3 regions of the Micromonospora sp. B11E3 genome follow, and region 3 is predicted to be linked to each of the others. Evidence: riboswitches for the same ligand, from Rfam matches in the RefSeq annotation. Region 3 holds a riboswitch; each other region holds the start of a gene.
The links. A riboswitch is a leader RNA that binds a small molecule or an ion and turns the genes downstream of it on or off. The one in region 3 is predicted to bind cyclic di-AMP.
Positions count from the first base shown of each region.

Region 1: it holds a riboswitch for cyclic di-AMP, as region 3 does, so the genes downstream of both, ABGB16_RS06110 (C39 family peptidase) here and ABGB16_RS26420 (transglycosylase family protein) in region 3, are expected to answer to the same signal.
Region 2: it holds a riboswitch for cyclic di-AMP, as region 3 does, so the genes downstream of both, ABGB16_RS02800 (NlpC/P60 family protein) here and ABGB16_RS26420 (transglycosylase family protein) in region 3, are expected to answer to the same signal.

Region 1 is NZ_JBDPMC010000007.1:85,965-89,229, reverse strand. It holds gene ABGB16_RS06115 (hypothetical protein) at 1-500, shown strand, start outside; cyclic di-AMP (ydaO/yuaA leader) riboswitch at 1,005-1,147, shown strand; gene ABGB16_RS06110 (C39 family peptidase) at 1,191-2,030, shown strand; gene ABGB16_RS06105 (alpha/beta fold hydrolase) at 2,138-2,887, shown strand; gene ABGB16_RS06100 (M23 family metallopeptidase) at 3,067-3,265, opposite strand, start outside.
Region 2 is NZ_JBDPMC010000003.1:112,857-116,121, reverse strand. It holds gene ABGB16_RS02805 (peptidoglycan recognition family protein) at 1-1,166, opposite strand, end outside; cyclic di-AMP (ydaO/yuaA leader) riboswitch at 1,381-1,520, shown strand; gene ABGB16_RS02800 (NlpC/P60 family protein) at 1,587-2,573, shown strand; gene dcd (dCTP deaminase) at 2,625-3,203, opposite strand.
Region 3 is NZ_JBDPMC010000069.1:8,874-12,138, forward strand. It holds gene htpG (molecular chaperone HtpG) at 1-501, shown strand, start outside; gene ABGB16_RS26415 (helix-turn-helix domain-containing protein) at 919-1,338, shown strand; cyclic di-AMP (ydaO/yuaA leader) riboswitch at 1,582-1,749, shown strand; gene ABGB16_RS26420 (transglycosylase family protein) at 1,752-2,390, shown strand; gene ABGB16_RS26425 (diacylglycerol kinase family protein) at 2,529-3,265, shown strand, end outside.

The DNA.
Region 1 (3,265 bases), on a different contig from region 3:
TCGCCGCGCAGGAGTCCGCCGAGCGGGCCTGGCGGGCGTACGACGCGGCGGAGACGGCCGCCCGCCGGTTCGGCGGCGCGGGTGCCCTGCCGACGCCCCGCACCCCCCGCACCCCCACCGAGTACGCGGCCCGCGAGCGCTGGCTGCACCACGCCGCCACGGCCGCCCACCTGCGCGGCGAGCTGTCGATGGGGCAGCTCTGCGACGTCTTCGCCCGACGCGGCGGCTGGGACCCCCGGCGGCACCCGGTGGAGCAGGAGGTCGTGCTGGCCCGTGCGGTACGCGACGGCAGGCGGGCCGGGTACGTGGCGGCGGCGGAGCGGGAGCGGGCCGCCTGGCGCGACGCCGAACTGGCCGCCGAGGCCGCCCGGATCCTGGTGGCCGAGGCGTCCGCCGCGGCTGAGCGGGCCCGTCCCGCCCCGGCGCCCGTCGCCCCCGCGGCGGCCTCGTCCCGGCGGCCCGCGTGGGTGGCCCGGTGGCGTCCGGCCCGGGCCGGCTGACCCCGGCCTCGCGTGGGTGGCCCGGTGGCGTCCGGCCCGGGCTGACTGGCCCCGGCCCCGCGTGGGTGGCCCGGTGGCGTCCGGCCCGGGCCGGCTGACCCCGGCCCCGCGTGGGTGGCCCGGTGGCGTCCGGCCCGGGCTGACTGACCCCGGCCCGGGCTGACTGGCCCCGGCCCGGCCTGACTGGCCCCGGCCTGCCCACATGCTGGGCCGACGGGCCGAACTTTGCCGGGTGAGCCCGGTCACGTCGCCTCGGAAACGGGCGTCGGCAACCATTCGGTGTGTGTGGCGACCGCAATTCCCCGACGATCACGACCGATTGTCCGATTGTCGACCGGCGGCGCCGGAATGGTCGCCTATCCCATTGAGTCACGTCAGTTCCCGGATGTGCCGCAAAAAAATCGGCCGTCGAAGGTTTAAGCAGGTGACGCCCGGTTGGCAGGCCGGCGACCGGCCAGTAGTGTCGGCCCGTCCGGTGCGGTAACCGATCGCAAGAGGCGACGCCGCGCCGACCCGCTCAATCGTGACCAGCACGAACCGGGGACCCAGTGCACGTGTGGGGTGAATCCGCGGGCCGCGGCCCGCGGTAGGGCGATCTTCCCGCCCGAATCCGTCAGCTAACCCGGTAGGCGGTGTCGGAAGGAGTTCCATCCTCGTGCAGCACCAGCACACCTCTTGGTTGTTCGTCCCGTGGAGGAACGCGTGAACGACAACCTGAAGCAGCAGCTGCGGCGTCTCGCCGCCCGGCGGCCGTACCGGATCGTCGCCGGCTCGGCCGCGGCGCTCCTGCTCGCCTCCGGCACCGGGGCGCTGCTCGCGAACGGCGACGACGCCCCCGCCCCCCGGCAGGCCACGACGGCCGTCGCCGAGATCGCCCCCCGCCTCGACGGCGCGGCGACCCGGGGCCAGGCCCGGGCCGTGACCGACGCGCCGAGCGCCACCTCGACCGCGCCGAACCCGGACCTGACGGCCACGGCCGCCCCCACGCGGTCCGAGTCGAAGCCGGCCGCCCCCAAGCCGCCGTCGTCGAAGGCCCTGGACTACGACTACCAGGCGCAGACGACCTACTACAACTGCGGCCCCGCCGCCGTGCGCAACGCGCTGTCGGCCACCGGGATCGCCAGCGACCAGGACACCCTGGGCGTCAAGCTCGGCACCACCGAGATGGGCACCAACTCGGCCGAGGACACCACCCGGGTGCTCAACCAGATGGTCAAGGGCAGCCCCTACAAGACCCGGATGATCCCGGGCAACGCCGCCACCCCGGCGCAGATGGACCAGCTCCAGGCCGACGTGGTCAGGGCGATCTCGGCCGGGCGGGGCGTCGTGGTGAACATCGCCGGCTCCGCCACCGACGTCGACGGGGGCTGGCACTCGTTCCCCGGCGGCCACTACATCGCCGTCGTCGGGTACGAGGACCAGGGCCGCACGGTGCGGATCGCCGACTCGGCGAACCCGGCCGTGCCGTCGTACTGGATCAGCACGATCGCGCTGGCGAACTGGGCCGCCACCCGCGGCTACTCGGCCTGACCCCTCCTCCCCGCACACCGGGCGCCGGCTTCCCCGAGCCGGCGCCCGGTGTCGTCTGCCGGTCCGTGCTCTCGCCCGGCGCCGGTGACGGTGGGACACTGCGCCCCATGACCGACGACACCGGAACCCGACGCGTGGTGGTGCTGCTGCACGGCATGGGCGCCACCGGTGAGGTGTGGCTGCGCTGCGCGCCGCTGCTGGAGCACCGGTGGCCGGGCCGCTGGCTGGCGCCCGACCTGGCCGGGCACGGCTGCTCCCCGGCGCTGCCCGGCTACTCGTTCGCCGGGTTCGCCGACCGGGTGGCCGAGACGCTGCGGCCGGGGGACCGGCTGGTGCTGCTCGGGCATTCGCTGGGCGGGGTGGTCGCCCTGGCCCTCGCCGCGCGCGGCCGGCGGCTGCCGGTCGACGCCGTCGTGGCGCTCGGCGTCAAGGCCGTGTGGTCCGCCGCCGAGCTGGACCGGGCCCGCGAGCTGGCCGCCCGCCCGGTCACCTGGTTCGCCGACCGGGACGAGGCGGCCCGCCGCTACCTGCGGGTTTCCGGCCTGACCGGGCTGCTCGCCCCGGAGGATCCGGCGGTGGACGCCGGGCTGCGCCGCGAGGACGGCCGGTGGCGGCTGGCGATGGACCCGGCGGCGTTCGCGGTCGGCGCGCCCGACCTGCCGGCCCTGCTGGCCGACACCGACGCCCCCGTCGTCCTGGCCCGGGGCGAGCACGACCCGATGGTCAGCGACGCTCAGCTCGGGGAGTTCGGCCGCCCGGTCGTCACCCTTCCCGCCCTGGGCCACAACGCCCACGTCGAGGACCCGGCCGCGGTCCTGGCCCTCCTCGCCCCGTACGCGGCGCCAACGCGGGGCTGATTCCGCCCCGTACGCGGCGCCAACGCGGGGCTGATTCCGCCCCGTACGCGGCGCCCGCGCGGGGCTGACCTCGCCCCGTACGCGGCGCCCGCGCGGCTGACCACGCGTCGGCGGGCGTGGTCGCCGGGGCGTGACGCCGCCGCTCCCGGCGTGGAGAGCGGCGACGCCACGTGCGGCCGTCAGCAGTAGCAGCCGGTGGACGGCAGGGACGACGGCGCGGGGACGGCGGTGCCGTCGTAGATGGCCAGGAGCATGTTCTGAAGGCAGCGGTTGGCGCCATTGACGCGGACCTCCAGGTGCAGGTGCGGGCCGGTCACGTTGCCGGTGGCCCCGGTGTAGCCGATGACCTGGCCGGCGCTGACCCGGGAGCCGGAGGCG
Region 2 (3,265 bases), on a different contig from region 3:
CGCACCAGCTTCGCGGAGGTGCGGTACATCGCCTCCGTGTACCAGGTGCCGTGGCCGGCGAAGCCCTCGTGCTCGAGGCCGATGGACTTGGCGTTGACGTACCAGTTGCCGGCGTGCCAGCCGACGTCCTTGGCCTTGATGTGCTGGGCGATGTAGCCGTCCACCGAGCGCAGCGTGTAGTGCCAGCCCAGGTAGTCCGCCCGCTTCACCAGGTTGACGCTCGGGGTGAAGTAGCCCTCGGTGTCGTGGATGATGATGTACTCGATCTTCTGCTGCTCCGGCCGGTTGGCCAGGTCGTGGTTGCCGTACTGGCCGGCGCCGGGGCCGGTCTTCGCGTACGGGGCCGGGATCCACTCGCAGGGCAGCCCGACCGGGCACTCCAGGCCGTCCGGCCGCTCCGCGCGCCGCAGCCCGAGGCGGTTCACCGCGGACTCGTCCGGGTCGACCGCGCGCGCGGTCAGCGTCACCTGGTGCCCGTCGTCGGTCGTCCGGCTCGCGCCGGCGTTGATCTGGCCGTACACCTCGTCGGCGAAGGCCGCCGCGGCGTCCTCGGTGTCCGCGCCGGCGTAGCGGGCCACCGCGCCGTACCAGGCCGCCGGGTCGCTGTCGGCGCCGACCGGGCCGGCCAGCTCCTTCTGGTACGACGCGAGCAGCGCCGCCCCGCCGCGGATGTTCGTGGCCGGGTCGGCGATGAGCGCCTCCTCGCTGGCACCGGTGAGCCCCGCGGCGGCCTCCAGGGTCCGCAGGCCGGGCAGCGCCGGGGCCGGCTCGGCCGGGCCGGACTCGGGAACCACCAGCGGCCGGGAGTCGTCGCCCCGAGGGTCCTCGCCCTCGTCGACATGGGCGCTGGCGGCCTCGGCCGAGGCGACCCGCTCGGCGTCGGTCAGGTGCATCGGGCCGAACCCGCCGCTCGTGCTCGGGCGGCCGGCGTGGGTGTCCCACCGGGACTCCAGGTAGGACACGCCGAGCAGGACGCTCTCCGGTACGCCGTACTCGGCCGCGGCGGCCGCGTACTGCTGCTGGCGATCGGTGGGTGCGTCGGCGGACCCGGTGCCGAGCGGCTCGGCCGCGACGGGCCCGGCGGCGAAGGGTAGGACCGCGGTGGCCGCTGCCACCACGGCGGCGAGCAGGACGCGTCTGCTCGCCGGTAGGTTGGATCGGGGCATCGAACCTCCCGAGTGAGGGTCTGGGTGAGGCCACCCTCCCGCCGCCGCCCCGCGGGGTCAATACCTTTCCGGTTCTCGATATCGAGTGAAGGAAAGCTACGGAGACCCCGGTCATACGGAGTGTCACAGCCCGTCGGGTTGCGAATCGGTAACAGCCGTCTCTACTCTGGTCAACCGTCGGCCGGTCACAGCGCCGCCTAAACCGGGCGGTGACGGCCCGACACCGCCGAGTCGCCTCCGGGCGAGCCGGGGACCCAGGTACGCCGGGGTGAATCCGCAGCCTCGCTGCGGTAGGGCGCTTTCCCTTCCCGCCCGAACCCGTCAGCTAACCCGGTAGGCGGTACGGAAGAAGGAGAACGGAGCCCGGTGGCACACCATGCCCCGCGGCGCCCGTCGCGCCGGTCGGCTCACGCCGACCGGATGCCGGCTGCGCCGCGTCCACGCTGGTCACGCTTCACCACCGCCCTGGCCGCCCTCGCCGGCGCCGCCGTCGTCCTGGCGGGCGTCGCGCCCCCGGCCCACGCCGAGCCGTCGGTCGCCGAGATCGAGCAGCAGATCGACCAGGACTGGAACAAGCTCGAACCGCTCATCGAGCGGCACAACGCCACCCGCCAGGACCTCGCCGCGAAGCGGAAGCAGGCCGACGCGCTCGCCCGGCAGATCGGGCCGTTGCAGCGTCAGGTGGACGAGGCGATGGCGAAGGTCAACGGCCTCGCCGTCGAGGCGTACAAGGGTGAGAATCTTTCGGCCGTGAACGCGCTGCTGGGCAGCCGCTCCGCGAGCCAGATGCTGGGGCAGCTGGAGCTGCTCGACCAGTTCGCCCACCGCCAGCAGCGCGACGTCCAGACGGTCGTCGACCTGCGCGACCGGCTGGCCGCGAAGAAGCAGCCGCTGGACGAGATGGTCGCCCAGCTCACCCGCACGGAGGCGCAGCTCGCGGCGAAGCGTAAGCAGATCAACGCCGAGATCGACCGGCTGCAGAAGCTCCGCATCAAGGTGTACGGCAGCGGTGGCGGCGGCGCGCTGCGGCCCGCCCCGTGCCCGGCGAGCTACCCGGGCGGCGGCGCCGGGATCGCGGTCAAGTTCGCCTGCGCCCAGATCGGCAAGCCGTACGTGTGGGGCGCCGCGGGCCCGAACGCGTTCGACTGCTCCGGCCTGATGATGGCCGCGTGGGCGAGGGCCGGCGTCTCGCTGCCGCACAACGCGGCCCGGCAGCGGGCCGTGACCGCCCGGGTGAGCCGCGCCGACCTGCGCCCCGGCGACCTCGTCTTCTACTACGCCGACCTGCACCACGTCGGCATGTACGTCGGTGGCGGCTGGGTCGTGCACGCCTCCCAGGCCGGCGTCCCGATCAAGATGAAGCGCGTCGACGACGGCCAGGTCAACAGCTACGGCCGCCCCGGCTGACGGGTACGGGGCCCCTGCGGGACGGGGGCCCCTGCTCGCCGCCGGGCGGTGTCAGCGGGTGGGCCAGGTGCGCCAGTTCCGCCAGGACCGGCTCGGGGTCGGGCCGCGCTGCCCCTGGTAGCGCGAGCCGTAGACGGCCGACCCGTACGGGTGCTCGGCCGGCGACGAGAGCCGGAAGATGCACAGCTGCCCGATCTTCATTCCCGGCCACAGGGTGATCGGCAGGTTCGCCACGTTGGACAGCTCCAGCGTGACGTGCCCGGAGAAGCCCGGGTCGATGAAGCCGGCGGTCGAGTGGGTCAGCAGCCCGAGCCGGCCGAGCGAGCTCTTGCCTTCGAGGCGGCCCGCGAGCTGATCGCCGAGCGAGATCACCTCCAGCGTCGAGGCGAGCACGAACTCGCCCGGATGCAGCACGAACGGCTCGCCGTCGGGCACCTCCACCGCCGACGTCAGGTCGTCCTGCTGGAGCGACGGGTCGATGTGCGTGTAGAGGTGGTTGTTGAAGACGCGGAAGAGCTTGTCGAGGCGCACGTCGATGCTCGACGGCTGCACCAGGGTCGGCTCGAACGGCTCCAGCGCGAGCGTGCCAGCGTTCAGCTCGCTGACGAGGTCGCGGTCGGAGAGCAGCATCGCAACACCATAGCGAGCCTGGTGACAGCCGCTGCGACCGGTTCGGGGGACCTGCGTGTCGT
Region 3 (3,265 bases):
GTCTGGGTCGACCGTGTCGGCCAGTTCGACGGCAGGCCGCTGCGCTCGATCGCCAAGGGGCAGGTCGACCTGGACACCGAGGAGGAGAAGAAGGAGGCCGAGGCCGCCCGCGAGCAGCAGCGCCAGGAGTACGCCGACCTGCTGACCTGGATGACCGAGAAGCTCCGCGACAACGTCAAGGAGGTCCGGCTCTCCACCCGGCTGACCACCTCGCCAGCCTGCGTGGTCGGGGACGCGCACGACATCACCCCGACGCTGGAGAAGATGTACCGGGCGATGGGGCACGAGGTGCCGCAGGTCAAGCGGATCCTGGAGCTGAACCCGGGGCACCCGCTGGTGGAGGGGCTGCGCAAGGCCCACGAGCAGGGCGCCGAGTCCGACGCGCTCGCCGAGACCGCCGAGCTGCTGTACGGCATGGCGCTGCTCGCCGAGGGCGGCGAGCTGGCCGACCCGTCCCGGTTCGCCCGCGTCCTCGCCGACCGGCTGGCCCGCACCCTGTAGGGCCGCGGAGGACAGGTACGAGCCGGCCGGCGCCACGACGGCGCCGGCCGGTTCTGCCGTGCGGGCCCCTCTCACGACCGCTGGTTTCGACACCGAAGGTCCACCAGGCCGGGTGTGCCTCCTGTGGAGCTGATGTGGGCGGGAGGTGCCGTGGCCGTCGCCGATGGATGCTCGGCGCGGGGCGTCCGGGACAGCCGCCGGTCGGGCGAGCGGAGACAATGCTCCCGTGCGGGGGTCACGGGTTCGCGGGACGGGATTGGCGGCGGCCGTGTTGCTCCTGCTGGCCGGCTGCTACCAAGAGACGCGGGCCAGTGCTCCGCCCTTCAGGGTCGGGGGTGAAGGCCCGCGCGGGATGGTCGCCAAGGTCCGATCGTGCCCTGTCCAGGATGGTCACAGGTCGGAGCTATGGTGCTCTGTGTGCAGCTTCGGTACAACTACCGGGTTTATCCGACGTCGGGTCAGCAGCAGGCGCTGGCGCGGGCGTTCGTGTCCTGTCCGGAGGGCCCGCCGCGGGCCGTCCGGCCGGTGGAGATCCCGGGGTCGACCCAGGACGATCTGCGGCGCGTCCTGTCCGGTCACGCCGCGCCCACGGAGCAGGGTGTCCGGGCGGCGCTGGCCGGCCTTGACCTCGATCCCCTGATCATCCAGCAGGTCGCGGCGGTGGACGGGGTCGTCGGAGTGGCGCTGCGCGGCAGCCAGTACGACTGCCTGCTGGCCCGCGTCGACGGTGAGCGGGCGGAGGTGTGGCGGCCGAGCCGCGTCCAGCTCGCTCCCGGGGAGTTGAGCTGCACGGCCGACGTCGCCGCGCGCGGGCTGGGCCAGCGCCCGCCGCACTGACCTGAGTGGGGGATGGCTCGCCCCCGCGATGGGCGGGACCGGACGGAAACCACGATGTGTGACCGCCGCCCTGTGTGGGGAGGGCCGGGTCGGAATCGGTCCGTCGGCTGCCATGCACGTCCGGCGCGGCGGCGCACCTCGACTGTGGAGCCCGTCGCCCGAGCGGGTGACGAAGGTGACAAGAGGTGGGCGGCCGTCGCGGATGGTGCCTAACGTCGGTCGGGTCCACGAACGTGGACACCACGGTCGGTAACGCCTAATCCTGCCGCCGGCCGTCGGCACCTTGTCCTCAGGGCAGGAGCGGGGGACCCAACGTTCCTCGGTGCACCGTCACCTCGGGGTGAAGCCGCCACCGGCGGCCGGGCTCCTCGGCCCGAACCCGACAGCTCACCTCGTCGGCGTGGAGGATCACCATGGCAACTGAATACATCGCCCGCCACCGTCGGGTGACCGCTCTCCGTGCCGCCGTCGCCGCGGGCGCCGTCGCCGGGGTCGTCGCCCTGTTCGGGCCCGCCGCCCCGGCCCAGGCCGCGGTCAACTGGGACGCCATCGCCCAGTGCGAGTCCGGCGGCAACTGGCACATCAACACCGGCAACGGCTACTACGGGGGCCTCCAGTTCTCGCAGGGCACCTGGGCCGGCTACGGCGGCAGGAAGTACGCCGCGCGCGCCGACCTGGCGACCCGCGGCGAGCAGATCCGCATCGCCGAGAAGGTGCTCAGGGGCCAGGGCATCGGGGCGTGGCCGACGTGCGGCAGGAAGGGCGGCTCGACCAAGACGTACAGCCCGAGGTCGGAGACGAAGGCCGCCCCGAAGAAGGAGCGGTCCTCGCGTATCGAGAAGCCGGCGTCGCGGAGCAAGCGGGACACCACGAAGGGCGCCCCGGCCACCGGCGGCGGCCGGACCTACGTGGTGCGGTCGGGGGACACCCTGTCGGAGATCGCGCAGGCCAAGGACGTCCGGGGCGGCTGGCGCGCGCTGTGGCAGAGGAACGAGCGGGTGGTGGGCGACCAGCCCGACCTGATCTTCCCCGGCCAGCGGCTCAGCCTCTGACGCACGGTCGTCGGCCGATGCGGCCCGGCGACCCGGCACACCGAAGCGCCCGGCCGGTCCTCCGGCCGGGCGCTCGCGTCCCAGGGCCCGGGGTCGGGGACGCGTGGACTCCGGGCCGGCTGGGTAACACCGGCGGGCATGAGCGCCAGCACGCTGATCAGGCCCGACGAGGCCGCCCCGGGCCGCGTCGGCACCGTCGCGGTGGTCGCCCACCGGAAGAAGACCCTCGGCGGCGGCCTCGACGAGCTGCGCGCCACGCTGGTCGGCGCCGGCGTCGAGGACCTGCTCTGGTACGAGGTGTCCAAGAGCCGCAAGGCGCCGAAGAAGGTCCGCAAGGCGCTCGACAGGGGCGCCGGGCTGGTTTTCGTGTGGGGCGGCGACGGCATGGTGCAGCGCTGCGCCGACGCCCTCGCCGGCACCGGGGTGCCGATGGCGATCCTGCCCGCCGGGACGGCGAACCTCTTCGCCACCAACCTGGGCGTCCCGGCCGACCTGCCCGGGGCGGTGCGGGTGGGCCTCAGCGGCCGGCGGCGCCGGCTCGACCTGGGCCGGCTCAACGGCGAGCACTTCGCGGTGATGGCCGGCGCCGGCTTCGACGGCGAGCTGATCGGCGAGGCCGACCGCCGGCTCAAGGGCCGGCTGGGCCGCCTGGCGTACGTGTGGACGGGGCTGCGGCACGTCCGCGGTGAGCTGGTCCGCACCCGGGTCCGGGTGGACGGGGCCGACTGGTTCGACGGCGAGGCGAGCTGCGTGCTGTTCGGCAACGTCGGCACGATCACCGGGGGCATTCCCGCGTTCGACGACGCCCGCCCCGACGACGGCGCGCTGGAGGTCGGGGTGGCCACGGCGGCCGGCGCGGTGGACTGGGCGCGGAC